One region of the Paenibacillus sp. MMO-58 genome, then DNA from elsewhere that is predicted to be linked to it. Evidence: riboswitches for the same ligand, from Rfam matches in the RefSeq annotation. Region 1 holds a riboswitch; each other region holds the start of a gene.
What was found. A riboswitch is a leader RNA that binds a small molecule or an ion and turns the genes downstream of it on or off. The one in region 1 is predicted to bind ZMP and ZTP.
Positions count from the first base shown of each region.

Region 2: another riboswitch for ZMP and ZTP. It lies ahead of WFJ73_RS25545 (DJ-1/PfpI family protein); the one in region 1 lies ahead of WFJ73_RS02120 (NIPSNAP family protein).
Region 3: another riboswitch for ZMP and ZTP. It lies ahead of WFJ73_RS29135 (bifunctional 5,10-methylenetetrahydrofolate dehydrogenase/5,10-methenyltetrahydrofolate cyclohydrolase); the one in region 1 lies ahead of WFJ73_RS02120 (NIPSNAP family protein).
Region 4: another riboswitch for ZMP and ZTP. It lies ahead of WFJ73_RS15240 (IMP cyclohydrolase); the one in region 1 lies ahead of WFJ73_RS02120 (NIPSNAP family protein).

Region 1 is NZ_JBBCVY010000001.1:495,095-499,197, reverse strand. It holds gene WFJ73_RS02125 (alpha/beta fold hydrolase) at 126-1,145, shown strand; gene WFJ73_RS02120 (NIPSNAP family protein) at 1,291-1,617, opposite strand; ZMP/ZTP riboswitch at 1,758-1,838, opposite strand; gene WFJ73_RS02115 (C-terminal helicase domain-containing protein) at 2,066-2,680, shown strand; gene WFJ73_RS02110 (NUDIX hydrolase) at 2,933-3,418, opposite strand; gene WFJ73_RS02105 (RNA polymerase sigma factor) at 3,778-4,103, shown strand, end outside.
Region 2 is NZ_JBBCVY010000010.1:146,745-150,847, reverse strand. It holds gene WFJ73_RS25555 (PadR family transcriptional regulator) at 1-12, opposite strand, end outside; gene WFJ73_RS25550 (effector binding domain-containing protein) at 181-1,044, opposite strand; gene WFJ73_RS25545 (DJ-1/PfpI family protein) at 1,116-1,715, opposite strand; ZMP/ZTP riboswitch at 1,768-1,847, opposite strand; gene WFJ73_RS25540 (glycoside hydrolase family 25 protein) at 1,982-2,695, shown strand; gene WFJ73_RS25535 (hypothetical protein) at 2,739-3,155, opposite strand; gene WFJ73_RS25530 (glutathione peroxidase) at 3,247-3,810, opposite strand; gene WFJ73_RS25525 (NUDIX hydrolase) at 3,934-4,103, opposite strand, start outside.
Region 3 is NZ_JBBCVY010000015.1:19,163-23,265, forward strand. It holds gene WFJ73_RS29125 (beta-galactosidase) at 1-750, shown strand, start outside; gene WFJ73_RS29130 (cyclodeaminase/cyclohydrolase family protein) at 834-1,472, opposite strand; gene WFJ73_RS29135 (bifunctional 5,10-methylenetetrahydrofolate dehydrogenase/5,10-methenyltetrahydrofolate cyclohydrolase) at 1,473-2,327, opposite strand; ZMP/ZTP riboswitch at 2,411-2,495, opposite strand; gene WFJ73_RS29140 (CapA family protein) at 2,629-3,687, shown strand; gene WFJ73_RS29145 (hypothetical protein) at 3,761-4,103, shown strand, end outside.
Region 4 is NZ_JBBCVY010000004.1:378,469-382,571, reverse strand. It holds gene WFJ73_RS15250 (hypothetical protein) at 1-600, opposite strand, end outside; gene WFJ73_RS15245 (DUF4304 domain-containing protein) at 696-1,373, opposite strand; gene WFJ73_RS15240 (IMP cyclohydrolase) at 1,517-2,236, opposite strand; ZMP/ZTP riboswitch at 2,287-2,364, opposite strand; gene WFJ73_RS15235 (YfjL-like protein) at 2,458-2,766, opposite strand; gene WFJ73_RS15230 (hypothetical protein) at 2,886-3,062, opposite strand; gene WFJ73_RS15225 (beta-galactosidase) at 3,602-4,103, opposite strand, start outside.

The sequences.
Region 1 (4,103 bases):
TTCAAAATTATTGAATACTACTATGAATTCCATTCACTTTTATTGAGGATATCACGGATCTATACTAACAACAAGAAATACAAATTTAAAAGTATGCTTTGATTTTGAAAGGAGCAAACAACACGATGGAGTATGAAACTTTTGAATTGGGTGACGTTTCTTTGCAATCCGGTGTGACTTTACCGAACGCTTTTCTAGCTTATAAGACTTACGGGATGCTGAATGAGAAGAAAGACAATGTCATTGTCTATCCTACTGCTTTTGGCGACCAGCATGTTCAAAATGAATGGTTGATTGGGAGTGGGATGGCCCTTGATCCCGAGAAATATTTCATCATCGTTCCAAACCTGCTCGGAAACGGATTATCTTCGTCCCCTAGTAACACGCCTCCGCCATTCGACCGTGCGAACTTTCCGCAGGTGACCGTCTATGACAATGTAATGCTCCAGCATCGGCTGATTACCGAAAAGTTCGGCATTCAAAAGATTGTTCTCGTTGTTGGATGGTCCCTTGGAGGTATTCAGGCATTTCAATGGGGGGCAAGTTACCCGGAGATGGTAGAACGAATAGCGCCTTTCGCGGGAATTGCCAAGCCCTGGCCTCATACATTTGTTGTCTTGAACAGTCTGAAAGCTGCGCTGTTATCGGCAGTTGGTTTCGATTCAAGCAAGCTAGACCAGTTGACTTTTGCAGACATGCGTGCCGTTGGCCGGGTCTATGCGGGATGGGGATTATCGCATGCGTTTTATAGAGAGGAGCTTTATCGTGAGATGGGATTTGACTCCTTGGAAGATTTTGTGGCCGGCGTCTGGGAGGATAGCTTTATGAAAATGGATCCGCATAATGTCCTAGCCATGTTATGGACAGGGCAGCATGCCGATATTAGCGCGAACCCCTCCTATAACGGAGATTTCGATAAGGCACTTAAGAGCATCAAAGCTCTTACCTATATCATGCCGGGAAGCACAGACCTCTTCTGCACAGCGGACGATAATGAATACGAGGCTAGTCGTATACCTCATGCAGTCTTTAAACCAATCCCGTCGATCTGGGGCCATTTTGCCGGCCGCGGAATCAACAGTGCCGATAATCAATTTATCGATGATAACCTTAAACATTTGTTAGCACGTAGCACAAACGATTGATCGTTACTTGCATTGAATCCCAGTTATTTCTCTCATGAAATTAAAAGTGTGCAATCACGCCATACTGCCCTTTCGTTCAATAAAAGCGGCAGCTGATCGCTGATCGGCTGCCGCTATATTCATTTAGCTATAGTTCTTCGTTAGTTCAATTTCCCAATCTGAAAAATTCAGCTTGATTCATAAAATATTCATCAATTTTTTCGACTATGAGCCCTCCGTTTTCTTCCGAATTGCGTTTAACTTGAATCCATTCGATGTCTTTCTTAAACTGCTCCCATAGCATTTGACGCTGCGCCATATCCTTAAATTCCATCACATAATATAGTTTGTTTTTGCCTGTTGCATCTATCCAGAAACTCACGACCTTCATTCCCAGTCTTGTAAAAATTCTAAACGTATGCTCCTTAAATCTGTCTTGAATGGCATCCATTCTTCCTTCGTAAATCGTATAGATTCGCAACTCGTATAGCATGTTATTTCCTCCCTGAATGAATCTGATTGGTAATCCAGCACACTTCTATTTCGAATTTTTAAAAATCAGATCGAGCGCATTCTCTCAGGACCATCATTCTTACCTCCTAAAACACACAGAGGTAAGGGATACCTCTCCCTTACCTCTGCCCAGGCGTACGGCATATGACAATATGTGCTCCCTCGTGGGTCTCCACGTTTACGCCAGTCACACATTCCAAATGTTTACTGTGATTATAGTTAGAATAGTCACTGAAGTAAAGATGTTATACCTTATGTGTATGTCTCAGCTATGAAATTGTTACGTTTGTCCGGCCGTTGAAGGCAATTTCTTGCCGTAGCATTTGTAAAATTCCATTTTATGAAGCTTGCCGTTTCGTCGAGAGAACCTTATCATAAGTTAAATTGCTATTATTTAAAGAATAAGAAAAGGAAGGATGACTGATATCATGAACATTACTGAAAAACAGATCGTCGTATCCTTGGAGCCCGAATATGAAACTGAATACTTGAAACTATTGAATAATTACTTTACGGCCTCCGAGCGAGATGGCCGGGCCTCCTCCATTTTTGAAAAAAAACAGCTCATGGCGATCAAAGAGCAAATGGCGCTTATGTGCAACCGGAATCCGCAAAAAATTAGCATGCTGAAGTCCATCATCCGAGATGTAAGTGACAAAAGGGAAAAGGCGGTTGTCATCTCCAAGTCGAATGCCGTTACCGCCCTGTTATTAGACGAGCTTTCTGCGGACGAGGACATCAAAGGCGTTTTTATTATGACGAAACAGCTCTCCATCCATGAGGTCAATGAACTTATAGACAGATTTAATAAATTCCCGGAATCTACCGTTCTGCTTATTACGGATTCTGTTAATACCGGTCTCGACGTTACGGCCGCAAATCATCTTGTGCACTATGATTATCCGGCCCGCTACTCTGATCTTCAGCAGCGCAACAACCGCATATCGAGACAAACTTCATACCATAAAGAAGCAACCATCTATTATCTCTTAACGTCGGGCAAAATCGACGAGTTCGAATACCAGGAATGTCGGACCCCATAGAGTAACGCGGCAGCTTATGCTGTTGTCTGGTCCGCATGCCCAATTCTATCTTTCTCAATCTTCGGATCTTTAAAAGTTCCGCGAAACTCCCTTTAGTTCAATATAAAGCAGCCGAGCATTGTTTGCCGGCTGCTGCACTAATTCAATCTTTGACTTCAAGAACCCTGTCGCTATGGCCCCTTAAATGTCAAAATCAGTTATAATCCTTTTCAAATCCGTTTCATTTTGCCTCCATCTGACTATCGTTTCTAGTTAGCGTACAGATCTGTAGTCATATGAACTTCTACTAACGGGGATTGTCTTCGTACGAAACCATTCGATTGCTTGCTGGACCAACGGTGATGAATTTATCGGCGTAACCTCATCGATTGAAATCCAGTCGTAACCATTTGAGTCCTGTCCATCGAATTGAACCACGGCTTCCCCAATTATTCCCGCGACAATAACCTCATACAAAATCGCAATATGATGCACGAACTCAGTAGAGTCATCCTGTAGTGTCCATAACACAGAAAAATCACAAACACCAATATTGTTAAGTTCTTTGACTTTGAATCCTGTTTCTTCGTTAAACTCCCTTTTTAAGCCTTGCTCTAAGGACTCCGATACTTCTAGTCGTCCCCCAGGCAAGTCAAATTGGCCGGAATAAGGGCCTAAACTTTTTCGAATAACTAAAATTTTCTCGTTAACCATACATATTCCGTAAACTCCTATGTGCCGATAAAACTTTTCCTCCATTGAATTTAATCCCCCTATTGCTTTAGCAGCTGATCCTCCGATCTGCTGCAGCTATATCGGTCGAACTATCGTTCCCCTTTAGCTTAACGGTATTTCTCCTTCAAAACCTCACTTAATCCGCTACGGCAGTGAACTTCTGAACTATCGTATTCCGTACACTCACTCCCTAATCATATTCTTCAAATTCCATGATTAACTCCTGTGCCCTTTCATTGCTTCCGTTTTGTCTTTCGCTGGTCATGTTTTCTTATATCCGTTTAATGAAGAATGGCGTCTTAAAATTATTTTTTTAAAATGATGTGGCTTTTTACCTCCCCCCGGTGTCTAATGAATTGTAAGTTCAGGAGGAGGTACTACTGGTGTCACGAGCTCAAGACAAAACGAAAATCCCTGTTCTTCCGGAGGAGCAGGAACAGATCCAGCATTTCGAAGACATTTATAATCAATATCAAGAGAGAATCCGAAAGTATATCGCAGTAAAAACAAATTCAGCAGTTGCTGATGACTTAACGCAACAAGCTTTTTTAAAAGCAATGGAAAACTTCCACTTGTTTAAGCATAACTCCAGTATATTTACTTGGCTATTCAAAATCGCGCAGAATATCGTGAAAAATGAGTATCGTTCAAGATCAAGAAATAAAAAAAAAGTGCACGAGGTTATCGATTTTCAGTCCCAATCGATTTC
Region 2 (4,103 bases), on a different contig from region 1:
CACACCATTCATCCTTCCCACTACTCGAACTATATCGTCTATCGATATATCTTATGCTTATATATTAAGTATCGATATATCGACTGTCAATATAGTTTATGGAAAATTTATCAAAACAAATCTCACAAAAAAAAGAACATGCCGAGAATTTCGTCATGCTCTACTAGGTTTCTTCTTTGCTTAGCGAATCGGGATATAGATGGTCATGCTGATTTTCTGCGGTGTGGAGTTCAGAACATCCGTCACTTCAAAGTCCGGTCCCTCTCCCCGCTCGTAATTGCTGTTAGGCAGCCAGGTTCCATAGATGTATTTCCATGCGTTTTGTCCAACTTCGGGCATCGTTCCGTTGCGGAAAGCCGCATATTTGCCGGCGGGAAGCTCCAGACAGGCGAAGCCGTCCTCTACCTCCGCAAACGAAGTGACCTCCTCGCCGATAAGGAACGAAAAGGCGCCATCCTCGCTGTAGCCATGGGGGATGCCATAAGCAAAAGCCGGCCGCGCTTTGTTAGGAATGCGCATAAAGTATTCATGATTGCCAAAGTGCGCATAGAAACCCGGAATCTCCTCGAAATACCGCTCGTTGTTCAGATTGGTCGGGTAGTTATAACCGATAATACGAGTCGCAGGCCGTTCAATGATGTCCGGTTTGTACATCGTCAATCCTCCTCGGATATTAGCCGTTAGTGCAACGAGATCAATGGGGAGCTGCAAGGCAACCTTCCCCTGATGCTTCCTGTACTGTGCCGGAGCCATGCCGAAATAACCGGCAAAAGCACGGGTAAACGCCTCCTGCGAGCCGTATTGGTAAGACACCGAGATATCAAGCACCGTTTGACGGGTAACTCTCAGCTCTTCGGCAGCTCTGCTTAACCTTCTCTTCCGAATGTATTCCTGCACCGTAAAGCCCGTAATGGCATGGAACAACCTTTGAAAATGGTACAGCGAAAATCCCGCCCGGGCGGCTATCGCCTCCAAGCTAAGGGCCTCCTGCAGCTGTTCTTCTATAAAGGTAATCGCGTTTTGGATTCGTGCGTAATGTTCCATTCGTAAGATTGATCCAGCTCCCTCGCTCATCGTTACGGCTATCCTATCAGGAAAACGTCTTTTATATTTGATCAGAAGTGCTCTTTTTGCACCCAATCGTATTCCATCAATTTTGCGGTATGCAAGGCTCTCTCCTTGCCATGAAGGCGACTGATGACATAGAGGGACATGTCGATGCCGGCGGAAATGCCGGCAGACATTACGATTTTCCCGTTATCCACATATCTGGCGGTCTCGGAGATTTCGGCGGATGCCGGGGCGACCTGCCTTAGTTCGTCGGTTGCAAGACGATTCGTCGTCAGCTTCAGCCCTTCCAGCACTCCCGCCTTCGCAAGGAGCAGCGATCCCGTGCAGACGGATAGAAGCAGCTCCGACTCGTCAGCGCATTTCCTGATCCAATCGGTCAGCACCTTGTTGTGCATTTCCTGACGGGAGCCCAAGCCGCCTGGGATAAGTACGATATCGGGCTTGGGACAGTTATCAATGGTATAGGCCGGATTAACGCTCAGATTGCCTAGGGCCTTAACGGGAGCTGTCTTTTCCGACACGGTGAACACATGAAAATCCTGCCCTCGATTGCTGCCCGTAATAAACACTTCGAACGGTCCCGTAAAGTCCAGCACTTCCACGTTGTCGTAGATCAGAATAGCTACATTTCTTCTCTTCTGCATCCGCTTCATCCTCCCCAATAAAAAAGAGCATCGCCTCTCTTCACGAGAAACGATACTCTGCCCAGGCGTACGGCTGATGACATATGTGCTCCCTCGTGGTTCTCCACGTTTACGCCAGTCGCACATACCATATATTTACTTTTATCATATACCGGGCATATTCGCGGAGCAAGCTAAATATTGCGGAAACAAATAAGGACAAGCTGACGTCTATGTATTGGAGTGTTCAAGGTAAAATTAAAGGCAGGTACAAAGGATGGGTGGCTATGAAGCTAAGCAGATGGCAGAAAAGCACCGCGTGTATACTGCTGCTCCTTATCATTTCCGGCGTTTTGGAATATAAGGGCATCATTTGGCATAACAACCTGTTTGCGTCTAAATACAAGGTAAGAGGGATCGATGTGTCCCACTATCAGGGCGAGATTGATTGGGGCAAGGTTGCTGGCAGCGGCAAATGGCAGTTCGTCTATATCAAGGCAACGGAAGGAAAGGATATGACGGATAAGGAGTTCAAGTCGAATTGGGAGCAAGCCAGAAGCCAAGGAATGAGGATCGGCGCTTATCATTTTTTCACAACTCAGAGCACCGGCACCCAGCAGGCGGCGCATTTTATCGAAGAGGTACCCAATGATCCCGCTAACCTCCCGCCCGTTATCGATATCGAGATTGCGCTTGATAAGGATGTCGCCCGCATTCAGCGGGAACTGACCATCCTCTCCAGCCATCTGGAGGAGCATTATAAGCAGAAGCCTATCCTGTACGTAACTTACGATACCTTTAATACCTATATAGATGGCAGCTTTAAGGATTACGAAATCTGGATCAGGGATATCGTCAAGCATCCGCGTTTACGAGGAGACCGTAGTTGGTTATTCTGGCAATACAACAATCGGGGCCATATCCCCGGTATCGATGCGTACGTCGACATTAACGTTTTTAACGGAGACAAAGAACAATTTAAGGCCAGGTTTGATCGCTAAAAAAATAGAAGCCGAAGCTTCTTGGGAAGCATCGGCCAATGGATTACTTTTCAATTTTATAGGTAAACTTCCACTCAGCCGTGTTCCCTGAATACCTGCCGCGATTCTCCGTCACAACGACCTTCAACGCTTTATTGACGGTTTTTGTGATAGACGATACCTTTACGGTATCGTTGGCTGAGTTGCTATCGGGAATTTTGTCCTGCTCTTCGGCATATGCCTTCAGCTTAATGCTATCCGTTGATTTCAAGCTTAGGGTAATGCTTTTGCTTTTCTGAACTTCCTTGCCATTCACGTAAGCCTTAGTCAACCACTCGTTACCGACATGGTTATTCTCAACCAACTCCACGCTGACAAGCGTCACTTTGAACTTGGTTGTTTTGTCCGAAGCCGAGACCGGTTGCATAAGCAGGGCAAAAACAGCCGTAACCGCCATAGCTACCTTCACAAGCTTACTCAATGCGAATGCCTCCCTCGAAATTTTTCTTAAAAGAAACTTCTCCGGGGCGCATGTTTATCCTGCTTCTTTACCATTTTCGCAATAATTAGACTTATTGCTCCGAGGATAATGCCTCCTCGATGGCCAGTTCCAAATCGGCCGGCTGCGTCGTTGGCTCGAATCGCGCGATAACTTTTCCTTCCCGGTTAACGAGGAACTTGGAGAAGTTCCACTTTACGCCGTCGCCTTCATACAGGTCCGGATGATTCTGCTTGAGAAAATTCTTCATCCAAAGCTCATCGGAATTGTCCGTGTCAAAGCCCCGGAAAGGTGCCTGCTCCGTCAAATATTGGAAGAGCGGATGAACGGATTCACCGCGGAGCTCCACCTTTTCGAACAGCGAGAAGGTTACTCCAACATTGCGCCGGCAATGCTCTTCCACCTCCGCATTGCTGCCGGGCTCTTTGCCATTGAACTGATTGCACGGGAAACCCAATATTTCGAAGCCGTGCATCCAATATTTTTCGTACAAATGTTGCAGGCCTTCGAACTGCTTGGAATAGCCGCATTGGCTTGCTGTATTCACGATTAGAAGAACCCTGCCGTAAAAAGCAGACAGATGAATAGGCTCCCCATTTATCTCATTAACCTGAATGTCATAGATGGACTTGTTCATCATTAATCCCTCTCCCCTTTTATATATTTAATCCATCATATAACCAAGAAGCCTATTTGAATAATATATAAAAACAATAATCTTCATAGGCAATTTCAATAAAGTATATATTGGAAAAAAGGCCTATAAAAGACCTTCTCCTTCCATAATTTCCGCAGCTTCTTTCAGGATAATCCGGTCACGCATCAACATAAAAAAGTTGGAATGATTATCCTCTTCGCCCGCCACTGCTTTTCCCATAATATCCAACGCTTGTGAGACAGACAGCCATTGAACGGACATTCCGAGCTGTT
Region 3 (4,103 bases), on a different contig from region 1:
CTCATGTACGACCGGCTGTACGAGATGAATATCGGCTGCGATATTTTGCATCCGGGGTCTATCGAGCTGCTAGGCAATTATGAGCTAATCGTTGTGCCGGCGTTGTATGCCGCATCGGACGAGCTTCTTAATGCTTTGAACCGCTATGTCGCGAACGGCGGGCATGTCGTATATACGTTCAAGAGCGGTTTTGCGAACGAGCATATTAAGGTGCGGACGGGCGCTCAGCCAGGCCTCATCGAAAAAGCATGCGGCATTCGTTATTCGCAATTTGTGGAGCCTAAAAAGGTGTTGCTCAAAGGGAATCCGTTTGGCGTTGGCGAGTCTGACAATAACGTAGAGGTATGGATGGAGCTGCTTACGCCAACTACGGCGGAAGTATTGGCTTGGTACGATCACCCGCATTGGGGACAATACGCGGCGATCACGACCAACCGGCATGGCGAAGGCGTCGCAACCTATATCGGCTGCCTGCCAAGCGAAGCGGTTGCCCGCAAAGTGCTGGAAGGAGCATGCCGCGAAGCAGGGATTTGGGGAGTCGATCAAGAGCTCCAGTTCCCGATTATCGTGAAGACGGGTACTAACGAGTCCGGCAAAACAATCCGCTATTATTTCAATTATTCGGATGAATCGCAATCCCTCGTCTATCCTCATGGAGACGGCGCCGAGCTGCTCGCGGACCGCGAGCTCCGCTCGGGTGACACGATTGAGCTTGAGCGTTGGGGCGTAGCGATTGTAGAGGAAGCTTAAGTAAAAAGGCTGTTCCTATAAGTCATTAAGATGACTAAGGACAGCCTTTTTCTATTCAGCTACATTGGATTTCGTATGGAAAACTAATTAAAGATGCGATTGCGCGTGATTTGCAGGGAGCTGCTTTTCAGATCCTGAATCTCGTTCATTAGCGAAGCTACCTTGTCCGAATAGAGCTGCTTCAGCTCCGCGTCCTTTAACGAGGCCAGGTTGATCTCGATCGTCAGCAGTGCAGACTGGGCCGCAGCTTCGAACAAAATCGCTCCAATCCCCAGATCGGAGATGACGTTTTTGTTAGAAGATTCCGCAATGCGATGGGTAAAGGTTAGACCCTCCCTGCACACCTCAATGAGACGTAGAGGAACATCAATCGCTTGAATCGTAGCTTCGTGAAGCGCGTTTTTGCGTATACGTTTCTCTTCATCCGAGCTCTTAGGGAGCTTTAGCGCATCCATGTATTTATTAAAAGAAGAACTATCCGCCTGAAGCAGCCCTTCGCATTCTGCCGTTGATCGACGCATCTTATCTAAAACTTCAGCAATAGTGGATTGAATATCGGCGAATTTTTCTCCCTGAGTCAAGTTCCCAACCATTGAAGTCATCGAAGCTCCAAGCGCAGCAATCAATGCGGCTACGCTTCCTCCACCCGGCGTAGGATTGGAACTGCCGGCTTGCTGCAGAAAATGACGGATAGAAACATCCCACGTTATTGTTGTAGTCATTTATTTGCCCTCCCCGAGCTGAAGGTCAATAGCCTTTATCAGATTCTCGAACAGGATAGCCGTTGTTAACGTTCCTACCCCGCCAGGTACAGGGGACACCGCCGCTGCGCTTGATTGAACGTCGATTGCAACATCGCCAACCATTTTACCCTCCGGCGTTTCGTTAATTCCGGCATCAATAATGACGAGATTGGGATGAACCATATCTGGCGTAACGACGTTTGGACGGCCGACCGCGACAAAGGCGATTTCGGCATGGCTCAGATGAGAAGCGATATCCGGCGTGCGCGAATGACAGACGGTTACGGTGGCGTTCTCGCGCTGAAGCATATGGAACAGCGGGAGTCCGACGGTCTGGCCGCGTCCCACGAGCGTTATATTCTTGCCTTCAAGCGTATAACCGTAATGCTTCAGAAGCCGGATGCAGGATTGGGGAGTGGCCGGGTAGAGACCGGTGTCACCCGTTACCGTAGCAAGCTTGTTATCGGGCGTAACTCCATCCACGTCTTTCAGCGGGGAGATTGCCTTCTCAATGGTGCTCGCCGACAGATGCCGGGGCAGGGGCAGCTCCAACATAATGCCATGAACGGATGAATCGTTATTCAGCCGGTGAACGAGCTGAAGGATCTCCTCTTCCGCAACCTCTGCCGTGAACGCGTGGAGAGTAAAAGCTACGCCTAGCTTCTCGGCAATTTTTTGCTTGGCCCCGGCATAATAAGCCGATGCGGGATCTCCTTCGACCAGAATGGTCGCCATATGAGGCTGGACCCCGTTCCGCTTCCACTCTTCGACCTTCGTCCGGATTCCTTCGTATACCTGATCTGCTGCTTCCTTCGCTTTCAAGAGCTTTGTCATTCCAATCCCTCCATGCCATTTTGTTCATGAACGAAAAAAAGCACCTGCGGAAGGCTCGCGAAAAAACGCAAGTCTGTCCTCAGATACTTTTCCCAGGCGAACGGAACGTCCAAGCTGCATGCTCCCTCGTGGTTGATTCCACTTTTTTCGCCAGTCGCATGCAACGTTATTTTTCTTACTGTATCAAAAGTTTGAGCGAAAGAAAAGTCTTTCCCTTCTAGTAATCTATTTCTTCCAACCGGCATACACATTAGTAGTCTTGGCTGGAAGATACATAGATTCCATGGAGGGTACGATGCGAATGAGCGTGCTTAAATACGTAATGGCTTTGCTTCTTTTTCTGGGCTTTAATCTGGAGGCGGCGGGCAATGTGACGGCGGTAGCCTCTTCTGCTTCGGCAAAGCCGGCTGCCACAGAGGATAAGCCGATCGAGATCAGCTTTGCAGGGGATATTTTGCTGGACGGGAAGGTTGCGGCGAATATGGAAAAGTATGGCGTGAATTACCCGTTTGAAAAGGTGCGAGGCCTGTTATCCGGCTCCGACATCAGCTTCGCCAATCTCGAGACTCCGATCTCGACACGCGGGCAAAAGGCGATTAAAACGTACACCTTCCGTTCCGCTCCCAAAACGCTGCAAGCGATCGTTAACTCCGGGATCGACGGAGTATCCGTTGCGAATAACCACACGCTCGACTACGGGGTGGACGCGCTGAACGACACGATAGATTATCTGAACGAATACAAGATCGGCCATGCCGGTGCCGGCAGCAATATCGACGAGGCATTCACTGCTTATACCAAGAAGGTCAACGGGAAAAAGGTAGCAATCGTTGGCATCAGCCGGGTGCTCTCCGGCCCAAGCTGGTATGCAGGGGATAACAAGGCAGGCATCGCCTCGGGTTACGATTTTGATACGATGATGCGTTACGTCAAGAACGCGGTTAAATATTCGGACATTGCAGTCATCTATATTCACTGGAATAACGAATACCAGGATTACCCGGAGGACTATGCGAGAACGTATGCGAAGGCTTTTATCGACGCGGGGGTAGATGCCGTAATAGGAAGCCATAGCCATTGCTTGCAGGGCATTGAGACGTATAAGGGCAAACCGATTTTTTATTCCCTCGGCAACTTTGTGTTCACTCCAACGCAGCGCTCGAACAAAGCGTACGACTCCATGATTGCTACTCTGACGTTCGACGGGGACAAGGTGAGCAGTAAAATCACGCCGGTAAAAATCGATAATACAAGACCGATTCTGCGGGAGCAGGCTTATAACGAAACGACGTACTCGAAGCTGAACAAGATTTCATTCAACGTGAAGGTCAACAAGGATGGGACGGTTTCGGCAAAATAACCGGAAGAAAAGGGATTAAAAACCCCCTGGCGAATTATTGTCCGACGGACAAAAATGCCAGGGGGTTATGATTTTGAGAATCGTTAAATCCAAATTCAGATTTTGGATCTTTTTAGCCTTGATCATTATTACGGTGGTTGTCGTTAATGTCGCGTCCAAATATGCCGATGGAACCAATTTAGCCGTCTCAACCGTCAAAACGGAGATCAACGGCAAGCTGAGTTTGAAGATCGGCTCGCTGAAGGGGACTTACAAGGTAGACGATTTCTCCGTCGCGGAAGCGGGTTCGGTAAGCATCCCGTATGAGGCGTCCTCGGAAGAGGGAACGTTTATCCTCAAGGTCAGCCATGATGACGAGACCGTCTGGGAGAAAACCGTAACTTCCAAGGAGACTGGCAGCATTGATTTTGAAGCAG
Region 4 (4,103 bases), on a different contig from region 1:
CAACTCGATTGAGTAAGTATGCTTATTTTGGGTACTCGGAATCGATGTAATGATTTCCCTAATATTTCTATCAACGCTCACGGAATCTATAAAATGGACAAGATCGGGAACCTCTTTATTAAGCGCTTGGAAGTAATGTTTTTGTGGCTTAATGAACTGTAAATTCATATCAAAGCCCCCTCGTTTCCTCGAAGAATCCGATTCTTTCCGTTTAATTAGTTCATCCTCACTGCAGCTGAGTAGATAATATCTGTCAGGGAATCCGATTTTTTGGTCTAGAATCAGATTCCGATAGTAATCGGCTATAAACTCTAACGACTGATTATCAAATAAAGTAAAATCATACGCCCAGTTATACCAAAAGGGTTGAAATAAATCGATGTCTATAACAACAAATGAGTGCTTATTCCTGTTTTCCAAGGCTATTCTCCATCGATCTGCCTGACGTTCAAACCACCATTCTCTATATTCAGGGTTAGGTCGTTCTTTCCACCAGGTATTAATTTCAGGGATATGAAAAGCCCCATGAATGGCAGCCAGTTCAGAGGATGTGCTTGTTTTTCCTACAGCACTAGCACCTTCGATACTTATAATGGTCATACCTTCTCCTCCATAATTTGCTGCGTTAAATCTTTTACTCCATAAAAAACGGCAGCGGATCTCTAATCTGCAGCCGTATTATGCATGCTTTGAAACTAATGTTCTTCGTTAGCGTAATCCATTATTTCTGTGAAGTCCTGTATTAGTCCAGTTGTCTTACCTATGTTTGTAAGTCCCCAATGGGCAAAATTAGCGGCTTCAGCCTTATTTTCGAGGAAGATATGGGTACGTGCTATTAACAATGCTAATCTTAAATTCAAGGGTGCTCCGTAACTGTCTAATTTCTTTGTACGTTGTGATAACTCATTCAATTTTATTGAGGTTATTGCACGAGGGAAATCTTCATTGAACTGAGAGAAGTAACTTAACCCCTGGCCTAGTATCATATCTTTCATTTCTTGTATTAATGCCCTTGCTCTTGACTCATCTTCAGTATGATCATACCGAAACCAAACTTCACTTTTCTTTTGACGAAGAACATTTGATTGGAACCAGTTTAATTTATTAATCAATCGTGTTCTAAACTCACAGTCATAGACAGTTATTTTGCTTACAGGGATAAACTCTCTAATTGTATTAGGAAGGAAATCGAAGTGAACCCCCAACTCTACAACGCACGATCCACCATACTTATCCGCCTGTATCACAATAGCATTGATTACGTGGCTGCCGTTATCTTTTACAAAGTGATGATCTGTTCCAATAAATCCAATTTTGTTTAGTTCTGGTGCTAGATATTTCTTAATTAGCTTTCTAAATTCACTTGTTTTCATTCGCGATTTACCTCGGCAGATACGTTTTACGTTTAATTCGAGAAGATACTCTACGTATCCTTTAACTAATTCTGATTAAAGTAACCTTTACTTCAACAAAAGCTGCAGTAGGATCCTTCGATCCGCTGAAGCTTTTGTTTGAACTATAGTCTCCCGATAGTTGAATTCTTATTTCGAATTTGCAAGTGTATATCCTCATTCTGCACATCAATAAACTTTACTAACAATGCAATTTTGTTCTCAGAATTTATACGTTCCCAATAGTAGTCTGCTAATTCATTAATTGAATCAGATAGTGGTACCTCAAATGGTTCACCTTCGAATGGCTTAAGTACACCATCCAGTTCTGAACTATAGGTATGTATGCAATGACCTATTCCCTTTTTGAATCCGCTGTATTGATACATGTTACGTATACAAACTGAAGGATCATTGTCCTTTGTTTTGAGAATTGATAGGCTGTATTGTTTAAGTTCTGTGTTAATTATACCTGAGATTCTTGGGGTAAAGTGGGGAGCATCTGGTTCAAACTCTCGAAGCATTAATGATTCGTGAAAGGATCTTTGGTCCTTTAATCCTTCATAAATAGTTTCAGTTTGATCACCATTAGAGACAATGTGTACTTTATCCCTATGTCGTATAGGATAATAAATTATTAGAGAAGGGTCTTCCATTAGGCTAGGATCAAATGCTTTGTTTCTTACATTAGCCCCCTCTCTTTCAAATACTCGATTTCTACTGTTAGCGCTTCTTCCCATAATCCAGTACACCTGAACATAATGCGATCCTGAAGGAGTCATACCTACAATAAGTGTTCTTCCGGGATATGGATTTTCAAACAAATCGTATTGAATTGTTTTCATTTGCTTCTTCTCCTCTCGAATAAACACAAAGAGGTAAGGGGAATTCCCCTTACCTCTGCCCAGGCGTACGGCTACAACTTATATGCTTCCTCATGGATCCCCATGCTTCGCCAGTCACATATAAGGCTCTAAATTAGATATATAATAACAATTTTCAATGTTTTTTTTGTCATTATGTAACTAACGTTCACCGTTAGTTGAACAACTTGTTACCCTTGTTATTAATTCTCAACATTATAACTTTGAAGATTACCATCGTATCCTTTATCAATTCTAATGATCTGATTTGGATTATTCATGGGATGAACAACTGCAATAAAATGTTGATCGCTAGATGTAGATTCTTTGAAGCTATACTCAATACTTTCAATAATCATTTCATCTTGATAGTTTTTTCTGAGATATTCTTCGACTTCTTCTTTAAACATCCCTTTAGATATTGGATTTCCGTAACCAAGGCAATAGATTAAATAGCCAACAACTATTATTACGAATATCACTAAAGCAAAGATTAAATAACGAACTTTCATTTAGATTTCATTCCTTTAAAATGTGTTATATATAAATTTAATCTAATACTTTATTTACGGATTTCGCAACACTTCAACATTTAACATATTCGCGAATCGACTAATCTATCCGCCCTTTCTTAATCACAATCGTCTGCTCTTTCGCCGCTTGCATCTATTTGAGCAGTCCCACCGCCAAACTGCCACCCCTTGCTCTCAATAAATTCAATAAACGCTTCCAAAAACTCGTTATGCCCTAAATCACCTTCATTTGCATAAACACTATCATTGATTTGAACTCCAAAAGGTCCTTTCAAGTATCTCACTCCACTTCATAATAACCTTTCATTTATCACCTTATATTACCACGCAATCCTGCCCGTTAGCTCAATGAATAAATAAAACGTGCAATCCGAAAGGGATCACGTACTGTTTAAAACAAGAACATCTATCTATAACGAGAGTCGCAGTTAACGCGACTCCGGTTGTAGATAGATGTTCTTATCGTCAGACAGCTACCTCTCATTCTGTACCTGTGAGGGGGAACTTCCCAAGTATATGGCATTAAAGAACTTTATTTTCACAGACAAATAATAATCTTCTTGAATTAAAGAACTTTATTTTTCATTAAAGAATTTTATTTTCCCTCAGCAGCAATGGCGGATGGACGTATCAATCAACTGAACTTGTAACCTTCCTGTAATATTCCGCTCAGGTTCCTTTCATTATCGGCTCCTATAATAAGGGACAAGACCCCCCTTTATATATTCTCTATTGTTGCCTGCGGCTGATTGCCGCAGGCTTTTTGTTTGCGCAGCAAAAAGCCCCCGCAGGAAAATCCCACGGGGCTCATATATTAAAGTTCCAAAATCATAACGCCGTAAGCCGGCATCTCTACATCGTTTTCCACTGCTGCTCCGGTCAGGAGGTCTGTTACGCTCTGCTTCACCTGAATCGCAACCGGCTTATCCGAATAGTTCAGCAGGAAAGCGTAAGAAGCATCCTTCGAGGATCGAATACCGATCTCGACTTCAGCCGGGGCAGTGATCCGGTCCGCGAGAGGCGAGCGTAAACCAATCTCATCCAAAATCCCATCGACTACCGGTTCGCTGTAGGCAGCTCCTAAGTACCAGACTTGGCCTTCCCCAACATTCCGGCGGGTTAACGCTGGCTCCCCTTGATAATATTCGGATGAGTACCGGGCGACAACTTCCGCTTCCGGGTTCTGAACGCTAAGCACCTCGTTGAAGCCTACCGCCTTCGTGCCTTCGGACAATCGGCCTTCCCATTGCAGCTCTGCCGCATTCACTTTGCCTTTAATAAGCGTAAAGTCCTCAACCGTAATGCCGCATAGTCCG